One region of the Planococcus plakortidis genome, then DNA from elsewhere that is predicted to be linked to it. Evidence: riboswitches for the same ligand, from Rfam matches in the RefSeq annotation. Region 1 holds a riboswitch; each other region holds the start of a gene.
What was found. A riboswitch is a leader RNA that binds a small molecule or an ion and turns the genes downstream of it on or off. The one in region 1 is predicted to bind thiamine pyrophosphate.
Positions count from the first base shown of each region.

Region 2: linked by a shared signal. The riboswitch ahead of BBI15_RS08245 (ABC transporter substrate-binding protein) and the one ahead of thiT (energy-coupled thiamine transporter ThiT) in region 1 are both predicted to bind thiamine pyrophosphate.
Region 3: linked by a shared signal. The riboswitch ahead of tenA (thiaminase II) and the one ahead of thiT (energy-coupled thiamine transporter ThiT) in region 1 are both predicted to bind thiamine pyrophosphate.
Region 4: linked by a shared signal. The riboswitch ahead of BBI15_RS13405 (lipoate--protein ligase family protein) and the one ahead of thiT (energy-coupled thiamine transporter ThiT) in region 1 are both predicted to bind thiamine pyrophosphate.

Region 1 is NZ_CP016539.2:996,744-1,002,725, forward strand. Features, by position in the region: gene BBI15_RS05005 (aminopeptidase) at 1-618, shown strand, start outside; gene BBI15_RS05010 (SGNH/GDSL hydrolase family protein) at 631-1,575, shown strand; gene BBI15_RS16525 (hypothetical protein) at 1,638-1,787, opposite strand; gene BBI15_RS05015 (M20 family metallopeptidase) at 1,852-2,934, opposite strand; TPP riboswitch at 3,074-3,173, shown strand; gene thiT (energy-coupled thiamine transporter ThiT) at 3,267-3,842, shown strand; gene map (type I methionyl aminopeptidase) at 4,002-4,754, shown strand; gene BBI15_RS05030 (tryptophan-rich sensory protein) at 4,800-5,540, opposite strand; gene BBI15_RS05035 (M3 family oligoendopeptidase) at 5,726-5,982, shown strand, end outside.
Region 2 is NZ_CP016539.2:1,625,343-1,631,324, reverse strand. Features, by position in the region: gene BBI15_RS08265 (YwaF family protein) at 1-2, opposite strand, end outside; gene BBI15_RS08260 (ABC transporter ATP-binding protein) at 27-785, opposite strand; gene BBI15_RS08255 (ABC transporter permease) at 778-1,545, opposite strand; gene BBI15_RS08250 (thiamine-binding protein) at 1,545-1,838, opposite strand; gene BBI15_RS08245 (ABC transporter substrate-binding protein) at 1,838-2,845, opposite strand; TPP riboswitch at 2,975-3,084, opposite strand; gene BBI15_RS08240 (putative quinol monooxygenase) at 3,182-3,478, opposite strand; gene BBI15_RS08235 (MarR family winged helix-turn-helix transcriptional regulator) at 3,508-3,936, opposite strand; gene BBI15_RS08230 (nitroreductase family protein) at 4,044-4,688, opposite strand; gene BBI15_RS08225 (hypothetical protein) at 4,879-5,322, opposite strand; gene BBI15_RS08220 (hypothetical protein) at 5,560-5,982, shown strand, end outside.
Region 3 is NZ_CP016539.2:2,461,980-2,467,961, forward strand. Features, by position in the region: gene thiW (energy coupling factor transporter S component ThiW) at 17-505, opposite strand; gene thiE (thiamine phosphate synthase) at 502-1,119, opposite strand; gene thiD (bifunctional hydroxymethylpyrimidine kinase/phosphomethylpyrimidine kinase) at 1,094-1,972, opposite strand; gene thiM (hydroxyethylthiazole kinase) at 1,962-2,720, opposite strand; gene tenA (thiaminase II) at 2,713-3,402, opposite strand; TPP riboswitch at 3,492-3,593, opposite strand; gene BBI15_RS12475 (S1C family serine protease) at 4,380-5,492, opposite strand; gene BBI15_RS12480 (DUF6359 domain-containing protein) at 5,675-5,982, opposite strand, start outside.
Region 4 is NZ_CP016539.2:2,684,454-2,690,435, forward strand. Features, by position in the region: partial or broken gene lipA (lipoyl synthase) at 1-820, opposite strand, end outside; gene BBI15_RS13405 (lipoate--protein ligase family protein) at 817-1,656, opposite strand; TPP riboswitch at 1,745-1,851, opposite strand; gene BBI15_RS13410 (STAS domain-containing protein) at 1,996-3,015, opposite strand; gene BBI15_RS13415 (hypothetical protein) at 3,150-3,380, shown strand; gene BBI15_RS13420 (pyridoxamine 5'-phosphate oxidase family protein) at 3,447-3,869, shown strand; gene BBI15_RS13425 (RrF2 family transcriptional regulator) at 3,899-4,333, opposite strand; gene hmpA (NO-inducible flavohemoprotein) at 4,549-5,730, shown strand; gene BBI15_RS13435 (IucA/IucC family C-terminal-domain containing protein) at 5,827-5,982, shown strand, end outside.

The DNA.
Region 1 (5,982 bases):
CGCTACAAAAAATTGCATTACCGTGCGCCAGGCACCGATTTAACAATCGGCTTGCCCCAGGGCCATATTTGGATGAGCGGGGCTTCCCGGACACCGGATGAAGTGCCGTTCATCGCCAATATACCCACTGAAGAAGTGTACACCGTCCCGGCGAAACTGGAAGTGGAAGGCATCGTGCGCAATACGAAGCCGCTCATCTACCAGGGCAATATCATCGATGGCTTCACATTGCAATTCGAAAATGGCCGCATTACGGAAGCACAAGCAGAAGTCGGGCAGGAGCTGCTGGATGAATTGATTTCAGCCGACGAAGGCGCGGCGTATCTCGGGGAAGTGGCACTTGTGCCGGTTAAATCGCCCATATCGGATTCTGGTATTTTGTTCTATAATACCTTGTTCGATGAAAATGCATCGAATCATTTGGCTATCGGCGATTCCTATCCGACTTGCCTCGAAGGCGGAAAAGACATGGACCGTCAACAATTGAAGGAATATGGATTGAATACGTCGATTGTCCATGAGGATTTCATGATCGGCTCAAGTGATATGGACATCGACGGTATTAGGGAAGACGGCAAGACCGAAGCGATTTTCCGAAAAGGAAATTGGGCATTCTAACGAGGTGAGCATATGAAAAAGACGATCAGCATGGTAGCGGCAGGGCTTTTGTTATTGGCTGGCAACCCGGCATCTGCAGAGCCGCAAACACCTGCCGTTTATGTGGCCATCGGCGATTCACTGGCGGCAGGCCAGACGCCGAACCGGTCAATCGACAGCGGCTATGCGGATTTGATTGCGCAGGAGTTGGGGCGCAACCAGCCGCTGGCGTTCTATTCGAAAGACTTGGCATTTCCTGGCTTCACGGCGGGCGACGTCCTGGACAGTATCGAATCGGACGAAGCCAAAGAACTGCTGGGTTCGGCGAATATCATTACGGTTTCTGCCGGAGCGAATGATTTGCTGCGCCTCGTGCAAGCAAACGCCGCTGAAGGCGCATTGAGTTTCGAGGAGATCCAGGCAGATTATGCATTGAACGCAGCCCGTGAAAATGTCAGGGAAATTCTTTCTGGGTTAGAAGAGTTGGCGCCATCAGCCGAAGTCTATGTCATGGGATATTATTTTGCGTATCCGCACGCAAGGGCCAGCCAAAAACAAGGGACGGCCGGGCAGCTGGAACAATTGAACGCCATTCTCAAGCAGGAAGCGGAACGGACAGGCGCAATATTTGTCGATGTAGCCGAGCGCTTCGGTGAGGATGCCGTGGAACTCGTTCCGAATTCAGGAGACGTCCATCCGAATATAGCTGGTTATCAGGAGATGGCAAACGCTTTCTTTGAACATTATGCAGGAGGCTTTGAAGTAGAAGATGCAGAGCTTCCGGAACCGGCGCCTGTAACTTTCGAAGAAATCCAGCAAATGCAGGGGCAGGAAGAGGGAGAGCCATCAGGTGAAGCCGAGGGGGCAGAAGAAGAGCCTGAAATGGAAGGTGCTTCAGATGATGATTCTGCCGCCAAGCCTTCCGATAGCAAAAAGCTTGATTTTCTAGCGATCCGCCAGGCATTGCTGCTTGTTTAAAAGTTCAAATCAACAATAAAAAGGCCGGAGAAAATGATTCATTTTCTCCGGCCTTTTATCGTTCAGCGGCTCTTTCGTGAGTCGCTGCGGTTGCGTGCATCGCTTTCATTGTCCGTATTGTTCTTTTTGCGGTTGTTCATCACTTTGCGGATGATCGGGTATGCAATCGGCCCGTATTTAATCGCAGATCTGACAAGTCTTCCAATCGCCATATTATATCGCTCCATTCATTTATCGTATTGAGGATTAGTATAGTTTTCCCGGTTTGGACTGATTTCAAACATCGGTAGGCGCCATGGCGTGGGCGATCAATATATCCTTATAGGAATGGACGCTTGAAATGGAAACGTATTCTGCATTACCGTGCCAGTCATCTCCGCTCGGCCCGAATTCGATGGCGCCTTGCCCGCCGGTTTTCTCGGCATAATAACGGGTATCGGCAGCACCGTGCTGCCCAAACAGTACAGGCTGTTCGGAGAGCGTCGATTCGACCGCTTTCATCAAGGTCTGGATATACGGGTGATCGTCCGTCGTCGTCAATGCAGGGGTCGAACCGCTCGCTTTATACTCCATGTCGAGCTCGAGCGTATCCGCCAGCTGTTCCATTTGCCGGATGATCTCGTCTTTATCCTGTCCTGGCATGAAGCGGATATCGTAGGACATCTTGCAGATTTCCGGCACCACGTTATAACGGTCGCCTGCGTTGATGATCGGCAAGTTGACGGATGGCTGCTCATAGTATTCCGTCGATTCTTTGCGGAACGGCAAATCCTTCATGCCGGCATGGAATTTCATCGCCGATTCGATGGCGTTAATGCCCTCCCATGGGCGCGATCCATGTGCTGGCTTGCCTTTAAACGTCAAGTCCATTCTTAGTATGCCTTTTGATTGCAAGCCGATCTTCAAATGGGTCGGCTCGCCACAAATGACGAAATCGCCGTAATGGCCTTGATCGACCAGCCATTTCGATGTATTGCGGCCGCCGATCTCTTCGTCGGTGACAATATGCAGGTGCACTTCGCGCGGCAAGGCGGAAGCATCGAGGTCAACAAATGCTTGCATCATGGCAGCGACGCCCGCTTTCATGTCGGCGGATCCGCGGCCATACAGTTTATCGCCTTCTTCAATAGGGGAAAATTGTTCTTTATGTCCCGGCACGACGTCAACGTGGCCGTTCCAGATGATCTTTTCGGCACCTTGCCCCTTAGATGCCGTCAACATCAAGTAGCCGTCGTTATCATGCACTTCCACTTCTTCGCCTTTCGCCTTGAGCCAGGCAGAGCAGAAAAGCAAGGCTTCGTTTGCGCCTTCTTTCGTATCGCTTTCGATCTTGATCAAATCCTTCAATAAATCAATCATAGAATCGGCAGTTTTCCAACTGCCTCCACCACCTTCCAGAAAGTTTGCTTGTTTTTAACTACCCTAATCCAGCCTGCTGAAACAGCCTTGCAAGCGAAGTGTGCGTTGTGTACAATACACATAATAGCGAAATAATTGTATACACCACAAGGGGAGCTTTGGCTGAGAGTGAACGATTAAGTTCTTACCCTTCGAACCTGTAAGTTAACGCTTGCGCAGGGATGTGGATGGAAAACCGGCCCGAGCGGCGCCAGGATCTGTCCTGGCGCCGTTTTTTATTATTGAAAAACGGTCCTTCTGGTGATGTGCAAATCCAAAAGGAGGCAGTTTGAATGAGGAATAAACGCGTGTTATTGATGGTCGAGATTGCGATTTTTGCAGCTCTCGGCTTTGTATTGGATTTTATCGCCTTTCGCATGCCGCAAGGCGGTTCGGTCAGCCTGGTCATGATCCCGATTGTGTTGATGGCTTTCCGCCGAGGGGTTGGGGCAGGGATTATCACGGGGCTTCTCGTCGGGTTGTTGCAGATCGTTACAGGTTTCATCTCGGTTGCGCCATTGTCGTTCGGCTTTGTCGTCATGCAAGTCGTTTTGGATTATTTATTGGCGTACGGCGTTGTCGGCTTAGCGGGGGTGATGCGCGGCCGTTACATGGAAGCCGTGCAGTCGAAGAAGACCGGGAAAGTCTTTGCCATGGTGGCGCTGGGCGTATTGATCGGCTCATTTCTCCGTTATACAGTCCACGTCATTACGGGTATCCTGTTTTTCGGCATGTTTGCTGAAGGCAATGTCTTTATCTATTCAGCGGTCTACAACGCAACCTATATGATTCCCGTAGCGCTTGTCGCGGCGATTGTTTGCTCTTTGCTGTTCATTACAGCGCCGCGGCTGACACAGCCGGATTCATGATCAAAACCGCCTAGCGATAGGCGGTTTTTTGATGGATAAAGAAAATAATGAGCGCTCTTTTTTGGTTATTTATGGGAAATGCTCGAAAGGTATGAGAGGCGAGAGCGACTTATTCTATGTTATAATGCTCAAATAGAATAGTTTGAAAGAAGGGTCAGTATGATAGCGACTAATGAAAAAGATATTGAAGGATTAAAAAAAGCCGGGCAAATGGTGGCGGAAATCCGCGAAACGATGAAAGCGGCCGTAAAACCGGGCATTACGACAAAAGAACTCGACGAACTTGGCGGCCGCCTGTTCAAAGAATGGGGCGGCGTCTCTGCCCCGAAATCGGAATATGATTTCCCCGGCTATACATGCATCAGCGTCAACGAAGAAGTGGCGCACGGGATTCCAGGGAAACGCGTCATCAACGACGGCGATATCGTCAATATCGATGTGTCGGGTTCGTTTGGCGATTATTTTGCGGATACCGGCATTTCTTTTGTGGTCGGGGAAGGCCATGAAGATAAAGAAAAGCTTTGCAAAGCAGCAGAATCCGCCTTTGAACGCGCGATGACAAAAGTGAAGGCTGGGGCGAAGCTGAACCAGATCGGTAAGGCAGTCGAGCGTGAAGCAAAAGATCAAGGCTTGTTCGTCATCAAGAACCTGACGGGCCATGGTGTCGGGAAATCGCTTCATGAAGCGCCGCAGCATATCCTCAATTATTACGATGCGTGGGAGACGACGATCTTGAAAGAAGGCATGGTGCTCGCAGTCGAGCCGTTTATTTCCCAAAAGGCCGAGCACATCATCGAGTCAGGGGATGGCTGGACCTTTATCACGCCGGACCAATCGCTTGTGGCGCAGATCGAGCATACCGTACTCGTCACAAAAGGCGAACCGGTTTTGCTGACGAAACTTGAAAAATAAAAGCATCGAATATAAAAAAACAACCATCAGCCGATGGTTGTTTTTTTATGGCGTCATACCTGTTTTTGCCGGCTTTTTCTTGATCAGCAGAATGCCGGTCAGTAAAACGCCGCTTAAGAACAAAGCTGCGGTACTGACCAATAATTCGTCCATGCCATGGCGAACGGCGATGGCAACGAACGCCCAGATGAAGACCAGGGTCAGCGGAATGTCCGAATGGTGGAAACGGATGTGAAGCGCCAATGCGGTCGCCACAGTCAGCATGATCACTGTCCATAACTGATCGCTCAAGCCCCAGCCGCTCCAATTATAGAAGGTCAGGACATAACTGATATTGGCGATGGTCGCGACACTGATCCAGCCAAGATTGACCGAAACCGGCAAGCGTTCCATAAAGCCCCGTTCGCCGTTTCCGTATTCCAGATACAAAGCGATCAGCGACAATAGATAGGCAATCATTGTAACGATCGACCAAATAAACAACTCATAATGCCAGCAGAGCAGCCAGGCGATATTGAAAACAGCGCTCAAGATGAAATATAATGACATTTTTGCTGAAGGGCGCTTGCCTTTTTTCAAGCGCAGCCAAAAACCGACGATCCAGATAGCCAATAAAATATATATAACGGACCAGATGGAGAACGCATAACCGGCCGGCGTAAAGAGGACCGGCACACGGTTGGAGATTTCACCGGTAGTCTGACCGTTGATCGGCAGTATATTCGCCAAGGCATTCATGGTGACGACGGCGATAAATGCCAATGTCATCAGCAGTACGCGAATCATATGAAATCCCTCCTCAAATATCAGTATAAACTCGCTAGCCCGCACGACCAACAAGAAAGTGCAGGAAGTTTTTGAAAAATGGCGATATCGTGAAAAGTACAGGACGGTCGCCGTTCCCGTTATGGGGAGAGAGATGTTATACTTATTCATGTATTTTGAAAATTCGTGATTGCAGGGGGAAAAAGATGGTGAATACATATCCGGAAGTATGGGATCTCGATCGTTTATTTTCAGGGGGCAGCGATTCAACCGAATTAAGGACGCACTTGGAGGCGACAGGCAATAAGCTGGCCGATTTCGAACAAGCCGCTGCCGCATTCGATGTCCCGAAGCAAACGGACGACGCAACACATTTGGCGGCGTTCTTGGAACAGACGAGTGATGTATCCGTAGATCTCCGCCAAGCCGGGGCGTTTATCGGCTGCTTGATGGCGCAAAACAC
Region 2 (5,982 bases), 630 kb from region 1:
ATCGCTGCCCCTCCCTCTGGCTCTTGCTATGATCCCATTGTTTCTTCCATTGTCCTTTTCTTCAATACTTTGTATATGTCCTTCTTATATTGAAGAAACTCTTCGCTTAAAGTGAGTGCTTCTGCCCTCGGCCGTTCGAATTCCACCTTGAATTCGGTGACGACTTGTGCCGGTTTTTCCGACAGCACGAGGATGCGGTCTGCGAGAAACAAAGCTTCATCAATATTATGGGTGACGAAAAGAATCGATCGTTTATCGTGCTGCCAGATATCCAGCAGCCATTTTTGCATCTCCGAACGGGTGAATTCGTCCAGCGCGGAAAACGGTTCGTCTAGCAAGATAAGCGGCTGTGGGCTCAAGAGGCTCCGGATAAAGGCGGCGCGCTGCTTCATGCCGCCCGACAATTGATGCGGATAGGATTGTTCGTATCCCGAAAGTCCTGCTTTTCCCATCATTTGAATGGCTGCTTGACGATCTTTATGCCCGGCGATTTCAGCTCCTAACAAAACATTGTCCAGTACGGTGCGCCAAGGCAATAGGGATGGGCTTTGCGGCATATAGCTGACAGATCCTTTTTGGCCGTTGATGTTCTCGCCGTCCAACAAGATCGCTCCTGCATCCGGTTCATAGAGCCCGCCAATCAAATGGAACAAGGTGCTTTTGCCGCTGCCGGAAGGGCCGAGCACGGCAACAAATTCATCTTCTGCTATATTCAATGATAACTCCTTCAGCACTTCGGTCCCGTCAAAGATTTTCGTCAATTGTTCAATCGCCAATTCAGCCATTCGAATTTCCTCCTCCGCTCGTTTTCCAGCGGATGACCCGCTTTTCGAGTAACACGATCGCCGCAAAAAATAGCATGCTCAAACACATGATCAACAGGATCGCGACAAATACTTGCGTCGTCTTGAACGAAGAAGAAGCGAGCGTCATATAGACGCCGATGCCTTCCTGCGCCCCGAGCCATTCAGAAATGACAGCGCCCATGACGCTATAGGTCGCCGCAATTTTCAAGCCTGAAAAGATCGACGGCATCGCATGCGGCCATTCGAGCTTCCAAAAAATCTGGCGTCTGTTAGCTCCGGCCATTTTCATATAATGCAGCAACTCGCCGCTCGTCTGCCTGAACCCATCAAGTGCCGCGATGGTGATCGGGAAAAAGCATACGAGAATGATAATGATTAGTTTCGGCAATAAGCCAAAGCCGAACCAAATGACCAACAGCGGCGCCAAAACGATAATCGGGATATTTTGCGATAAAATCAGCAAAGGATAAAAGGTCTCCCGCAGTTTCGGCACGAGATGGAGGAGCATCGCGACGCCGAGCCCGATCGACGATCCGATGAAAAAGCCGAGAATCGATAACCGGATCGTCGAAAACAAATGACCGCTGTAATTCGGCCAACTGTTTACCGCTTCCAGCCCGATTTGATAAGGGGTCGGAAGTAGCCAGTCCGGCACTTCAAACAGCGGCACCAGCACTTGCCAGATGATCAATAAAAGGATGAGGACCAGAACCGGTCTCCATCCTTTTCGCACAATCATCACGGCCGGTATTTCTCCGTCAATTTATCCATCGATGCGCCGCTCGGCTGATACAGCACTTTGATTTGGGAGATGACGTTCGGGCTGCCGTTTTCGATCATCGCCTCGTTCATTTCTTCGACGATTGAAAATAACTGCGCCAGATCACCTTCCATCGTCGTCTCCAATGGATTGACTTGGTACGGGACGCCTGACTTTTCAATGACGGCGATCGCTTTGTCCACATACGGGATGACGTTTTCCCCGTTTTTCGTTTTCGGGATGATTTGAATACTTAAGAGTGCATTGGCCATCAGTTTTCCCCCTCCGGTAAAAATTCGTTGGTATACGCCTCTTCAACGTCCAGTTCCTCATCCAACAAGCCGTTGTCGAACATCCAGGCTGCATAATCCGCCCACACTTGCTCTTGTTGTTCGCCGAATTGCGGCGCATCGTCCTGATATTTCGGCGACAGCCATTCCTGGCTCGCTTTCACCAGTTCCGGGTCCAAATCCGGTACCGACTCGATGAGGATGTCCGCTGCTTGTTCCGGCTCATCGATGGCGAATTCATAGCCTTGCGACACCGCTTTGGTGAATGCACGCACCGTTTCCGGATCTTCTGCAATCATGTCTTCGTTGGTCATCAGGATCGGAGTGTAATAATCCAGTTTGTCCGAGTAATCGGTCAAATACTGCATGTTCAACTCATCGCCGCGTAACTCTGCTTCAATGCCCGTCCAGCCATAATAGATCCACGCAAAATCGATATCGCGCTCGACGGCTGTGAAAAAGTCGCTATTGCCGATATTGACGATGTCGACGTTTTCCACATCGGCGTCGTCTTGTTCCATGATGGACCCAAGCACCGCTTTTTCGACCGGCGCGCCCCATCCGCCGTAGGTTTTCCCTTCGTAATCACTTGGCGACTCAATGCCTTTGTCTTTAGGCGATGCAAATCCGGAGGTGTTGTGCTGGATGAGCGCCGCGATTGAAACGATCGGGATGTCCTGCACTCTCGCTTCCGTCAAACTTTCCTGTGCCCCGATGCCGAATTCCGCCTGCTTGGAAGCGACCAATTGATTGGCGCCCGCTTCACCCGGCAAAATGATTTCTACATCGAGCCCTTGCTCTTCAAAATAGCCCTTTTGCTGTGCCACATACAACCCGGTATGATTAGTATTCGGCGTCCAATCCAAGACCATCGTCACTTCTTGTAATCCCTGTTGTTCATTCGCCACATCGCTGCCCGGATTTTCCGCTTCGTCCGTGCATGCCGCCATCAGCAATACCGGCGCGATGGCAATCGTCCATTTTTTCATGTTGTTTCCCCCTCTGAATAGATCCATAAAAAATGATTTCAGGAGCTGAATCAGGGGACATATCCAATTGCGGATACAAAAAAAGCGCCCAAGGTTATGGAAACCTTGGGCGCATATCATCGCAGAATAGACCGATTTGAATATGTTCCCTCCGCTGGTATTAGCCAGTTCAGGTTCCAAGGGTCAATATCTCACGGATATTCTCTCAATCGGCAACACCGATTCCCCCACATGTGTTTTATGAAATTAGCATTTGTCTTTCAAAGACTATCTTGTCACAATTGCCCGAGATGTTCAAGCTCTGTCTAACATCTCGGTTGAACAAACAAGATTTCCTTACATTGGGACAGCTTCACCGCTATAAACTTTGAGTTCCATCGGTGCGCTCATGAACCCAGCCGCTTTTTTAGAAAAAGCCGTAAAATGCTTACTCGCGTTATGTGCTTCGATCGCTTGCGCATCTTCCCATACTTCAACCATCGTGAAATGGCCGTCCTTCTCTACCGATTTCATCAAATCGTATTGAACATTGCCTCGCTCTTGACGCGACGCGTCGATCAGGATTTTACTTTCGTTTAAAAAAGCTTGCTTCTGGTCCGGTTTCACTTGCAAATGTGCGTGGATAATCATCATGTGATTTCGCCATCCTTTAATGTGTATTTTTAATAATCTACGATATTGTCTTGCATGCGCCTCAGCATATCGCTAAGCGCATCCACTTCCTCAGCGGTAAAATCATGGAGCATTTGCTTGATGAAGCCCGTATTTTCTTTGCGGTATTCGACGATGCGCTCGCGGCCTTCATCGGTTAGGCTGACAAAGATTACGCGATTGTCCTCTGGATTTCTGCGCTTTGTGACCATGCCACTCGTTTCTAGTTGTTTCAAGTGGCGCGTCACCGCGGCGCTATCGATATTGACCAATTTTTGCAGCGTCGACTGATTGATTTCGTCCACTTTATAAAGCTGCGACAATAACTCATAACGCGACGCGCTGATACCCGTGCAGCGCTCGAACTTCGGGCTGATTTGATTGGTCAGGCCTTTAAACTGGTGCAGCACTTGTTCCTGCTTTGAAAATGAACACGGCATTAGCAAACCTCCTAAATGATCGATAAAGTCAATTGATGATTACACCTACTATAAATTGACCAGTCAAATATATTACATAAGCCCTCCGTACTTAAAAGGTGGCGGGATCAGCTCCACGTCGTGATTGTGTCGACCGGCAAGCGGTACGACTGGAAGCCTTCGCTCGCGGCTTTACCGATCGTCAAGAGCATAACCGGTACATAACGCTCTTTTTCCAAGCCGAATGTTTCAGCGATTTTCTCCTTATCATAGCCCCCGATTGGGTTGGTGTCGTAGCCGAATGCACGGGCAACGAGCATCAATTGCATGGAGACAAGCCCTGAGTCGAGCATCACGATGTCTTTCATCTGATCAGCGGACATGCCTTCATACATCGGCTTGAAATAATTGAGCTGGAAGTCTTTTACGTCTTCCGGCATGTAGCCGTGTTCGACCGCCTTGCTGTAAATTTCTTCTGCGTATTCATAATTTTTCCGGTCCCCGAACACCGCGATGACTGCGGAAGAACTCATGACTTTATCTAAATTGAATGATGCAAGCGGCGCGAGCTTTTCTTTTCCTTCTGGGCTGTCAATGACGACAAACCTCCATGGCTGCATATTGATGGAAGAAGGCGCTTTCGTTGCCTGCTCCAGGATTTCCGTCATTTCCTCGCGGCTGATTTTCACCGTCGGATTGTAGTGTTTTATGGAACGGCGTCCGTTGACGATTTCATTGAAATCATTGGTTTTCTTATTTTGCAGTGTATGCATGACGAATTGCTCCTTTTTCTCTCTTAATTGTTTTAAAGGATATTAATTGACCCCTCATTAATTGATGCCTCACACAATATAAACCCGCTGCAGGATAAATGCAACTGAAAAGTTTCACAGCATTTCTGTACTATAGAAATCGGCGATTAAAATCATATTTCGGAAAGCTTTTGTTCAAGTTTTTTTACATTCACCACTCAAACTTACGAACATCTCCAGGAAGAACTTTTTCTAAAAAGGCTATTTGTTCTAGGTTTAACTCGTAACCGATTAATTCCATTCCATAATGTTCAGAAGAGAATAGTGTTTCCCCCTGTCTTTCCAGAAATACAGAGAACCACTTCAGCCTGCGATTTGCATCAAGAGAACGCGTAAGAATGAATTCTTTCGCTTTTTCATTTAATTGCCCATTTGCAATAAGCAAATGGCCATCATCATGTTCTACATTCGGCAATTCGTTTATAATATCTTCGAATTTTGCCGTTTCTTCTTTCCAGCACTGGATCTCAAATGAATCTGCATACCCAAAGAAATGCTCGATCATCAGTATCCAAAACGCATAGTCATCTGCGTAAGAAAATGTTTCAGGCGTATCCGCCATGCTTGTAAGTTCATAATGCATATTGCGTTTCATCTTCAGCCCCCATAATTTTGGTCATTGCATTAGATTCTCTTTCTGCCCTAAAATCCCTATCATCTTATTGAATATAGTTTCAACTACGTAAGACTTCCAAATCTTAAAAGGTCATTCATTATTTAAAGTCGAAGCAGTACAATATAGAAAACCATCGCAAGTTGTTTATGGCATTCTGCAATTTAACCAAACTTTTCCATTTCACCAGATCATTTCATTTGACAGGAGGCTTGGGTCATGCTGTTGATTCCGTTTTTGATCGGCATTGTATTCATCTTGATCCATTTCTTCGCCAGCGTCCTGGTGCCAAGAGACAAACTGAAGCAAGTGAAATGGTTCTCGTTTTCGGGCGGGCTTGCCGTTTCGTATATTTTCATCTACCTGCTCCCCACACTCCATAAGCAACAAGCCGCCATCGAAGAACCGTACCGGCAGCTGACGATGGAGTCGGAAATCTATTTTGTCGGCCTTCTCGGCGTCGTCTTGTTCGTCGGCATCCAAATTGTCATCCAGCAAAACTATATTTCCCACACCTCTACTTTCTGGTCCGTCATCGTTTTCTGTGCTTTCTATAACGCGCTCGTCTCCTACTCCGTTTTGTCGTTTGAAGTATCAGCCATTCAAGCCTTGTTCTACTGCGTCGCAATCGGTCCGCACTTC
Region 3 (5,982 bases), 1.5 Mb from region 1:
GAGCCGACCCTTATTTTCACGCCAATAATTTACTGCTTTTCGTTTTCTCCAAACGGTACACTAATACTACGCCAAGCACTGCCCCGCTGATGCTCGATACGAGAAAGGGCGGCATGAAGAACAAGGCGCCGACTTCGGTTCCCATGAGAATGCGCGCATAAGGCACCGCGACGAGCGAGGCGATGATGCCGGTTCCAAGGATCTCACCCGCTGCCGCAAAACCGAGGCGACCGCTGTAACGGTAAAACAGTCCGGCAAGCAATGCGCCGATCATGCCGCCCGGGAACGCGAGCAGCGAGCCGGTCCCGGTCAAGACGCGCACCGCGCCGGTCAGAAGGGCGATGACTACCGCGGGGCCTGGGCCAAAGACGACGGCCGCGATGACATTGATGGCATGCTGCACTGGGTACGCGCGGGCGATGCCTGCCGGGAACCAGACGAACGCCGATCCGGCGACGGCGAGTGCGACGAACATTGCCATAAGCACGAGTTTTCTCGTATTCATCCGACACGCCTCCCAGGGATTGATTGTTTGAATCGTTCGATTTGCCCTGCGACGTCATGCGCCTGGGCGATCGAGGAAATGACGGCGATGCCCGAAACACCTGCCCGCCAGACCATTTCGGCGTTGCCCGGTTCGATGCCGCCGATGCCAATGACCGGCACATGCGGGTATTGGGTTTTCACTTTGATGATTTCCGAGACTCCTGCCGGCGGTTTCGCATCGCTTTTTGTGCGCGTTCCGAATACCGGTCCCATGCCGAGATAGGTGGCGCCGCACGTCAGCGCACCATTCGCTTCCTTGACGGAATGTACCGAGACGCCAAGTGCCATCGATGCGCCGATCCGTTTTCTCACCTGTGCGCAGTCCATATCATCCTGCCCGATATGGATGCCGTCCGCTTCGATCGTGCAAGCCAAGTCGACATCGTCATTGACGAACATCGGGACAGCGTATTCACGGCATAAGCTTTTGCACTTGGCCGCAAACTCCATAAGCTCATCGCCTGCCAACGCCCCGCGCCCTTTTTCGCGCAGCTGGAAATGGGTGATGCCGCCTTCAAGTGCTTCCTCAAGCAGCGCGAGCGGCTCTTTAGTACCGGCGTTTATCGTACCCATCAGAAAATAAATTGCTGGATTCCTGAACAAGGTGGACCACCTCCTTTACGGCTAATTCCTTATAGGCGGCATGGTGCGTCGGGCCGTGGCCATGGCCGATATCAAGCGGATATGCGAGAGCTGCCTGGATGAATTCCTTGGCGGTGAACAAAGCATCTTCTACGTCTTTGCCTTTGCCGAGTTCGGCGGTTAGCGCCGCTGAAAACGTGCATCCGGTGCCGTGCGTCTGTTTTGTCTGGAGGCGTTCCGAGCGCAGCAAGAGCACCGTGCCTTGCTGATCCAGATAAAAGTCTTCCGCTACATCAGGGTCATTGCTATGGCCGCCTTTGATGACCACGGCTTTCGCGCCGAGCGATAGAATCGCTTCCGCCGCTTCTCTTCGCGATACATCATCGGTGATGTCGATTCCGCTCAATACTTCCGCCTCGGGGATATTCGGCGTGATGATGGCAGCGAGCGGCACGAGCATCGTTTTGATGGCTTCCACTGCTTCTTGTTGCAATAAGGAAGCGCCGCCTTTTGCGATCATGACGGGATCGATGACGAGTTTGTCCCAGCCGTAGCGCTTGATGCCTTGAGCTGTTTCTTCGATGATGCCGGCATCAAACAGCATGCCGGTCTTGAGCGCGCGGATATCGAAGTCCGTCCCGATCGCATCGAGCTGTTCATTCACTGCTTTTCGGTCCATAGGATAAATGCCGTGGACACCCAATGTGTTTTGGGCAGTCACCGCCGTTACTACTGAACAGCCGAATGCGCCGAGTTCCTGGAAGGTTTTCAAATCGGCCTGTATGCCTGCACCGCCGCCTGAATCGGATCCGGCGATCGTCAGTACTTGCGCTTTAGTTTCCATAAAGAACCGCCTCCTGTTTGGATAGTTCATCAAAAAATGCCATTTGGAAACTGCCTGGCGTGAGTGCGCTTTTAGCTGCCCGGCTCCCTGCGTTCGCATACAGCTGCAAGCCATAGGCAAGCACATCAAGCGCGACAGATTCTTCGTCCGTCAAGAATGCCGCAAGTACTGCGCTGAGTAAACAACCCATTCCCGTGACCGATGCCATCAACGGGTCTCCGCCTGTGATGTGCTCGGTCCTTTCGCCATCTGTCACTAAATCGCTTGTGCCTGTTACCGCGACAATTGTTTGGTATTCATCAGCCACTTGTTTAGCGATAGCTTCCAAATCGCCTTGCCCTTCTCCTGCGTCGACACCGCGCGCTTGCCAGTCCGCTCCTGCGATAGCTGCGAGTTCACCTGCATTGCAGCGGAGTAGCGTGATATCGAGTTCCGTCAGCAATCGCTTCACGGCCTGCAAGCGATAAGCTGTGGCCCCGGCACCGACCGGATCCAACACAATCGGGATGCCTTTTTTCATTGCGGCGCGTCCCGCGATGAGCATGCTTTCTAATGAGCGCTCCGTGATCGTGCCGATATTGAGCGACAAGGCATCGGCGTGTCCTGTGAGTTCGGCGACTTCCTGTTGCTCGTCGCCCATGACCGGCGAGACGCCGAGCGCGAGGAGTCCATTTGCCTGAAAGTTCGAGACGACGTGATTGGTGATGCAATGGATCAATGGCTTACGTGCGCGTAAATCCCTAAGCATGGCGGACACTCTCCTCTTGTGCAGGAAGTTCCCACGTTTCCATCGTCCACGCCTGCTGCCAGAACTGCCATTCGTAATAGCTGCTCCTTCTGAAGCGTGTCTTCAATTCCTCGCGGCGTTCTTCCGGCAAGCCTTCAGCCAACCGGTCCATGCGTGCGATTTGTTCATTGACCAGTTCCCCGAACCATTCGGAGCCGTATGTGCCGATCCATTTCTGGAATATCGGTTCTTCCGGCGTTGCAGTCTTCAAACGTTCACCGATTTCGTAATAAAGCCAATAACATGGAAGCAAGGCTGCGAGCACATCCGCCAAATCCCCTTCTGCCGAGCGGTACATATGCGAAACGTACGCATAGGCGTGCGGCGACGGTTCGAATAGTTGCCAATCTTCTTCAGTCACCCCAAGCAATTCCATAAACGATTCATGAAGCGCAAGTTCTGCGGCACAGGTCTGTTCGGCATGATGCGCGAAAGACTGTGTGGTTTTAAGATCTTTGGCTTTCGTGGCACCGATCGCCTGCACTTTCGCGAAATGGGTCAGGTAATAGGCGTCTTGCATGACGTAAAATTTGAAGACATCAAGCGGCAAATCGCCTTTCGCGATGCCTTTCACAAACGGGTGTTCAAAACTTGCGTCCCATAAATCTGCGCATTCAAACCGGACTTCTTTACAAAATGTCATGTCGCTCTCTCCTTTTTTGGGCAAAATAAAACACCGCTTCCCAGGTAAGGAAGCGGCGATAAAGGTCAGCTTAAGAAATTGGAGAAAGGCTCACAATTCGCCCACTTCCCTACGCTGGTATGATCCAGATCAGGTTCAAAGGGTCCGGACTCTTGTCCGTCTCAGCCAACATGGCTCCCCTAGTGGAATAGCGATATTTTTTTATTGTCGGCAATAGAATAACATAGCTGGCTTGCGAATTCAAAACTTTTCGAAATTAAGATGGCAGGAGTTTTGTTGTTTAATTGGAATTAGCTTGCACTTTTCACCTACTAGTTATCCGCAGCCTAGCCTGGGGTTGAGCTTTCCCTCTTAAGCGCGATGCTGCTTTTGGATTTCGTTGTACAGGAAAGTGACTGGGTGAATGGTTTTTGCGATTTCGTCCGTTTCGGTTTATTTTCTTAGGTAGTCGAAAGTGAAAATGGTTTGGAATCGATTTACTGACACCATGGTATTGTTCTGCCGCTTGCAAGCATTTATTTCACATACCCGGCCTTCAATGAACGATGCATTTCGTTTTCACTTTAAAACTAGAGCTGCAGCGAAAGGGGCTGACGCCGGAGGGATCGCGCGGGACTGGCGAGACCTATATGGCGCAGCCATAAGGGCTCGACGCCCGCCCCTCGGCAAGCATGCCCCTTCAGCGCAAGCTCAAAACTTCTACATTTTTCAGGAAATACTGCAATGGTCTGCCTGTTGTAAGCAAGTCTCCATTTCCCACACCCTGCCTTCAATGAACAATGCATTTCGTTTTCATTCTAAAACTAGAGCTGCAGCGAAAACCGGCGACTCCGGGAGGTATAGCGAGACAATTGAGACCCTGGACTGAGCGTAAGCGAGGGAAGCGGCTCAATGCGAGCCCTCCGGAAAGCGTCCGGTTGCAGCGCAAGCTCTCCACTCAAAATCCACTCAAAAAAAGAACCTCCAAAATGGAGGCCCTAAATTTCTTCCACATATTCAATCTGGTAATCCCCGTACTCGTCGATCACGATGGTGTAGCGGCGCCGGTGGTCGATCGTTCCGGTTTCGCCATTCGCTTCGTGATAATTGAACACCGCGCCTGCTTCGACGTATGCACGGTCGCCTTCAATTTCGACGGAACCGACTTCCGGCACAACCGAATCGAACACGCGGCCCTCTTCGGAATACTCCTGTATGACACTGTCCACCGCTTCGACGGCTTGGCTTCCCGGCATCAGATACGTTGAGTAATAATTGAGCTCCTCGTCATTCATCGAATACGGCAGCAAATCGTAATAAGCTTCGATGAAACTCGACAATAAGGCCTCGTCAAAATATGCATCTTTCACGGACGGTTCGACCAATTGGGAGTCGGGCAGCGGGTCTGGGTTGTTCGCCCATGTGTCCAATAAGTCCTTTTTCAAGTACAGCGGAATGGCATAGCCGATTTCGGGATTGTCTTCAAGCATCACCGAATTGATGCCGAGCACTTTGCCGGTACTTGCATCCAACAGCGGCCCGCCGCTTGATCCTTGCTTGATCAAGGCGTTCATTTCATACAGATCCGTATAGACGAAGACTTCCGAGAAATCGACGCCGGTATCGGTGATTACCCCTTCCGTCGCAGTATTCGCCGCGTTTTCAGGGCTGCCGATGGCGATGACGGGCGTGCCGATATCGACGGGTTCCATTTCCTGCTCGAGCGGCTCTTTTCCTGCGAGTTCTTCAACCCGCACAAGCGCCAGATCCTCATCGAGCGAGATGCCGATCACTTTGCCGGCGAATTCCTGGCCGTCGCTGTTGACGAGTGAGATAAACGTGGCATCGCGCACGACATGGGCGTTTGTCAAAATGTCGCCTTGGTTATTGTATAAAAAGCCGGACCCTTGCTCGAAATCGGTATAGATCGTGTAGACATGTGTCTTGGCGTTCGCAATCATCACCGCTTTTTCCTGGGCGGCCGTATCGACCGGTGAATCCGCCTGCCCGGTTTCAGCTTCTTTCGGTGCGTCTGTTTGTGCCCCTCCGCAAGCTGCGAGGATTATCGCTGCGAGGAACACCGCCAGCCATTGCATCATCCGTTTTTCCATAGTCTCAACCTGCTTCCCTTAATGTGTGTTCATTATAGCAAGCCATAATTGAAAAAGGAACGACGAAGAGACCTCGCCTAAACCTATATAATTTGGTTTGAATGCCAACTCGCTCTTTTGTTGTTGCGAATAGTAAAAAGCCGAGGAATGAATGCTTCTTCCCCAGCTTTTTCGCCTATTGCTTATCTTCTGTTCTTCATCAATTGCCCTTTATTCGTGACGACAGTGTAATGGCCAAGTTCGTTGACTTCCAATGTGAACGTCGACCCGTTTTTGCTGCCTTGGATGATTTTCCATTTGCCTTTCTCATCTTCGCGTGCACCGAATTGGATGCTGATGCTTGGGTCTGTTTGGAAACTCAATTCCACAGGTTCCGAGAAGTTCAAGTCTAGTTCTTCACCTTCCACATCCAAAATCGCGATGTCGAGCTGTCCAGTCAAGGTCGGGCGCATATTCACTTGCTCGGCATCTTCTGCTTGGAGCGAAAGCG
Region 4 (5,982 bases), 1.6 Mb from region 1:
CCAGCTTCGCAATGCTTAAATCCTTTTGAGAGCGCGATTTCCTTCAATTCCTGGAATTCATCCGGATGGTAATAACGGACGACGTCCAGGTGTTTCAATGTCGGCTGCAAATATTGGCCGATTGTCATGATGTCGACGTTGTGTGCCAACAAATCATCCATCGCTTCGATGATCTCTTCTTTCGTTTCCCCAAGCCCGACCATGATGCTCGATTTTGTCGGCACATGCGGCGCGATTTCCTTAACCCGCTTCAGCAATTCCAGGGAACGGTCATATGTCGCTCTCGCCCGGACGCGTTTCGTCAGGCGGCGCACCGTTTCGATATTGTGGTTGAAGATATCCGGTTCACTGCTCATCAACATATGCAGGCTTTCGTAATCGCCTTTCATATCGGACGGCAAAATCTCGACAGTCGTTTCCGGCATTTTCCGGTGGATGGCACGCACCGTCTCTGCAAAGACTGCAGCGCCTCCGTCCTTTAAATCATCACGCGCTACCGCTGTCACGACGACATGCTTCAAGTTCATGATTTCCGTCGATTCGGCTACGCGCTCCGGCTCGCCCCAATCCAATTCGTTCGGCAAGCCGGTCTTGACGGCACAGAACCGGCACGCTCTTGTGCATGTATCCCGAGGATCATGAAAGTCGCAGTGCGGCGCTCGCTCCAACATTCGTGGATATTCGGGCATCTTGCTTCTTCGCATACCGTGTTCAAATTTTTCTCACGCATCAATTTCTTCAGATCATTATAGGTTTCGTTCGTGTTCAATTTCACTTTTAGCCATTCGGGTTTACGTTCACGCTGCTTGGTTTTTGTCATCGCATAAGTTCCCCTTTCTCTTCTCGTCGGTAGTTCCACTCTTCACTCGCGTATTTGGCTTCGAGCACACGTACTTCTTCCAGCAATTCAGCTGGCGGTTCGAATTTTTCCAGACGGATGCCAAGCCCCGTTTCAAATCCAGCCTTGAATGCCTGCTGCACTTTTTCTAAGCTTGCCGGTTCTGGCATGAGCTCGTTGATCGCGACAGCGCGTGTGCGGAAAGCTTGGCGCGCCCTTTCCTTCACCGATTCACTCGGGTAGACGAACAATTCGAACAAACGTTTTTCATCCAACTGCAGCGGAATCGAACCGTGCTGCAAAATGATGCCTTGTTTTCTTGTCTGTGCGCTTCCTGCCGCTTTCCTGCCTTCAACAGTCAGTTCATGCCAGGATGGTTCTTCAAAACATACCGCCGAAGATTCTTTCGGCCGCTTAGATTCAGCAGCTAATTGTGCATGAATCCCTAAGTTCCGGTAGCCTTCGAGCAAGCCGCGGGAAATGACCAAATACGCTTCTTTCACTGACTTCGGCATGGATGGATGATGCTCCGGAATCACTATGCTGTAAGTCAATTCCTGGTCGTGCAGCACGGCTTTTCCGCCGGTCTGCCTCCTGACCAAGGGTACGCCCATTTGCGCAGCTTTTTCGAGATCGATGCTGCCGTTCAATTTCTGGAAAAATCCCACTGATATCCCAGCTGGCGCCCATCCGTAAAACCGGAGGGTGGGTTTCATGCCCGTCTTGCGCTGCCAGTTCATCAATGCTTCATCCATTGCCATATTGTAGGCCGGCGTGCAAAGCCCCGACTCCATATAGCCCCATGTTTCCTCCAAAATGTCTCAACTCCTCTCAGCTTATGCATGACTCCTAAGCCCATAAAAAAACACCGCTTTCCCATGGGGAAGCGGTGTATGCAGGCAAGTGGAAGCATACGTACCACTTCCCTACGCTGGCATGGTCCAGATCAGGTTCAAGGGGTCCAGGCATTCGCCCGTCTCAGCCAGTCAATCCCGGCTCCCCCAGTGGTCAGCTATGTATAGTTCTCCTTGAGCTTAACATTGTCCTTAAGAAATCTCAATATACAAAATAATTTTTCTTTCATTTTCATCCATTTATTTAAATTTATAACAAATAAAACTCTCCTTTTCCGTCGGATGGATAGGAAGAGTTTTACATCAGATGATGGTCTTGCCATTTTGCGCTAAAGCGAAATGGATGCTGTGCTGAAGGGTACGGAAGCATTCATACCCCGAAAGATCCACACCCGCTTCTGTGATCGTCATGCTGGTATGCGGTGAAATACCGGCCAGTACGGTCTTTGTGCCAATCAAACCGGCGGCAGAACCCAGTTTTTCGATGAGCATCGCGGCATGCTGGTTGAAGCTTTCATTCAGCCCGGTCAAATCAAGCAGCAAATAGCGCGCTTTGTATTTCGGCAAATTTTCAAGCGTCTTGAACAACAGCTCTTCAGCACGCGCTTCGTCGTAGCGGCCAAGAAGCGGTACGACGACGATATCTTCGAGCACCGGGATCAGAGGAGAAGAAAGTTCACGAATCATGTCATGGAGATCCGCCGTCTTTTCGTCCACTAGCTGTTCAAGTTCGCGGATTTTTTCGGATTCCTTGCGGCGTGCCAGTGAATGGATATTTTTTTCAATCGTCTCGTCCGATGGGAAATAACGGATCAGGCATCCTTCATGTCCTTCGATCTGAGAATGGACAACTTCATACCAAATGTTGCGGCCCAAAAGCGAGCTGAAGATCCCTGCATAATGGGCAGGCAAAAAACTGCCGCCGATCTTTTTTCCTTGTGCCACATTGATTTGATATTCCCAGCTGTTTTTCAGCGTCACTTCCAAAGTCCCGGCTTCGACGTCCAGATTATGGATCGTTGCCACTCCCCATCCGGCTGATGCATATGTATTGGTGATGAGTTCAGAAGCTCTCAGAACGGAGACCCCGCCCATTTTGTGGAAGTAATCCCCCACTACCTGGCCTTGCCGATACCCTGTCGATTCCAAAACGACAGCTGCCGCCTCTTCCCCGGAGATTTCCTCAATCGAATCAAAAAACATTTTCATTGCAGTGGAAGTCCAAAACAGCACCGAATTCTGGCCTTCAAAGAGGAAGCGCCCTTCCGTGAGGTCCCATTCAAAATCCAATCCGCCCACGTTAACCTTCGTTTGTTGCGTCATCGTATAGCCATCCTCCCTAATTAGTCCTATGGATTCATCATACGCGAGCCCGTAACCCCCATCAAGTTTGAATGTTTTAAAGCGTTTCAATTAAGGAATAGATAAACAAGAACGCTAAAGGAGAGGTGCTAACAATGGCAGAAAAAGACCGTTTCAACGAAAAGGAACGAAAGTCGAACGACGGGGCTCCAATGGACAATCCTGAACAAATCAAAACCGATAAAGAAACCATGACAGAGATGCACGAAGAAGAAATGAACGTGGATTCCATCCCTTTGGAAGATTTGAAGCAGGACATGAAAGACGAGAAAAATCCCCGTGACACTAAAGATGATTCAGCGAGTGAGGAAAAACATCCTGAATGATTCAATCTGCAGGCTCCTGGCCCGCAGCTTATCGGTAGATAATACCACTGCAAAGGAGAGAGTTGGATGGCACAAGAAGAACTGAAACAACAAGCCTTAAAAATATTGGAAGACAGCATGATCGGGACCTTGGCAACCATTAAAGACAACAAACCGCACTCCCGTTACATGACTTTCTTTAACGATGAATTCACTTTATACACGGCGACAAGCAAGCAGACGCAGAAAGTCGATGAACTGGAGAAGAACCCGAACGCACACATCCTGCTAGGTTACGAGGGTGAAGGCGTAGGCGATAGCTTTCTCGAAATCGAAGGGCAAATGTCGCTGCGGGATGACCGTGAGCTGATCGATAAAGTATGGAATGAGCACTTGACCGGCTGGTTCGACGGCCCTGAAGACCCGAACTTGATCATCCTGGCGATCACGCCGACTCGTGTGCGCTTGATGAACCGCAAAGGCAAAGATCCCCAAACAATTGAACTGTAAACAAAAAGCCTCCGGTACCGGAGGCTTTTTCATGTGCGCAACAACTCGCGCAATGCATCTTTATTAAATAGAAGATCTTGCAGATTGTATTCATCCAATACTGCCAAATAGGCATGCAATGCTTTGCCGAGCACTCCCCTCAACCCGCAAATAGGGGAAATCGGGCATGTATTGGTCTCCGAACTGAAACACTCCACCAAGTGGAAGTCTTCTTCCATTCGACGGACGACCGTCCCGACATTGATATTCTCAGGGCGGTCCGCCAAGCGAATGCCGCCTCCCCTGCCCCTGACCGTTTCAATGAATCCCGCTTTGCCGAGTTCAAAGGTCACTTTCATCAGATGGTTCTTGGATATATGATAAGCGTCGGAAATTTCCTGTATGGTGGTCAACTTGCCGTCTTCTTTCGTTCCTAAATAAATGAGTACACGCAATGAATAATCCGTATACATCGTTAACCTCATTGGTCTCACCTTCCCTGCACGTCCATTATACTCGCCGCCTGAATTTCTGGAAAGGAAACGCATCTGCGGAATCCAGGCTTTTTGCGCCAATATTCCATGTGTGACTTTTCTGTGAAATGAAATGTGTCTAAATTTTAAAGATGTATTTTAAATATATCTTTAAACACTTTTTCAGGTTATAGTGGGACTATAGAAAACAAAAGGAGAGATTGACTATGTTATCCGAACAAACAAGAACAATCGTCAAATCCACCGCCCCTGTATTAGCTGAACACGGTAAAACCATCACGACCGTTTTTTACAGCAATATGTTCGAAGCCCATCCAGAACTCTTAAATATCTTCAACCAAGCCAACCAAAAACAAGGGCGCCAGCAAACAGCGCTTGCCAATACAGTATATGCGGCTGCTGTCCATATCGATAATTTGGAAGCGATCCTTCCAGCCGTCGAACAGATCGCCCACAAACACGTGAGCCTCGGCGTCAAAGCGGAACATTATCCAATCGTCGGTGAATATCTTTTGAAGGCGATCAAAGAAGTACTCGGCGATGCAGCGACAGACGACATCATCAACGCTTGGGCAGAAGCTTATGGCGTCATCGCCGATGTTTTCATCAGCATCGAAAATGGCATGTACGAAAAAGCGGAAACCCAGGAAAATGGCTGGAGCTTCTTCAAAGACTTCACCATCGCACGCAAAGTCAAAGAAAGCGAGAATATCACTTCCTTCTATCTTAAACCTGCGGATGGCAAAAACGTGCCGAGCTATGAAGCTGGCCAATACATCACGGTCCGCCTGGCGATCCCGGGAGAAGAGTTCCTGTTCAATCGCCAATACAGCTTGTCACAAGCATCACGTCCGGATGAGTTCCGCATTTCCGTCAAACGCGAATCCGATAACGACCCGAACGGAATGGTTTCCGTCTACTTGCACGAAAACATGAACGAAGGCGACACCATTGAAGTAAGTGCGCCTGCCGGCGAATTCGTGCTCGATACAAAACGCGAAACGCCAGTGGCATTCGTCAGCGGCGGCGTAGGTATCACGCCGATGATGAGCATGTTCGAAACCGTTGCAACGCAAACACCGGAACGCCCGGTTTCATTCCTTCATGCAGCACGTAATGAAACTTTGCATGCATTCGACAAAGACGTCCAAAAATACGTCGCCACAATGGACAATGCAAAATACAAAACTTTGTATTCCGATGAACCGCAAGGCTATATCACTCGTGAAATCCTGGAAGATATGGTCGATGCAAGCGGCGAAGTATACGTTTGCGGACCGGTTCCATTCATGGAGAAAATGATCAGCGAATTGCGTGCACTCGGCATGTCCGATGAACAGATCCACTATGAATTCTTCGGCCCTGCTGTAGCCCTGCAATCCGTCTAAACAGCAAAAGCCGCTTCCCGATCGAGGGAAGCGGCTTTTTTGATGCTTGGCAGCCCCGCCCTATTCCGGTAGCATGGAGAAAAAGGGGGAATTGAGATGCACTTGCCTATGGCCGTTAAACAAGCACTCCAAATGCAATCGGTCATCGTCGACCGGCTTCCTGCCCATCCCTTTTCTTCTTCCAATCCGGAGATATTGATTGAAGAGTTAAAGGACTGGAGCGGAACGGAAAACAATGGAGTGGCTGTTTCT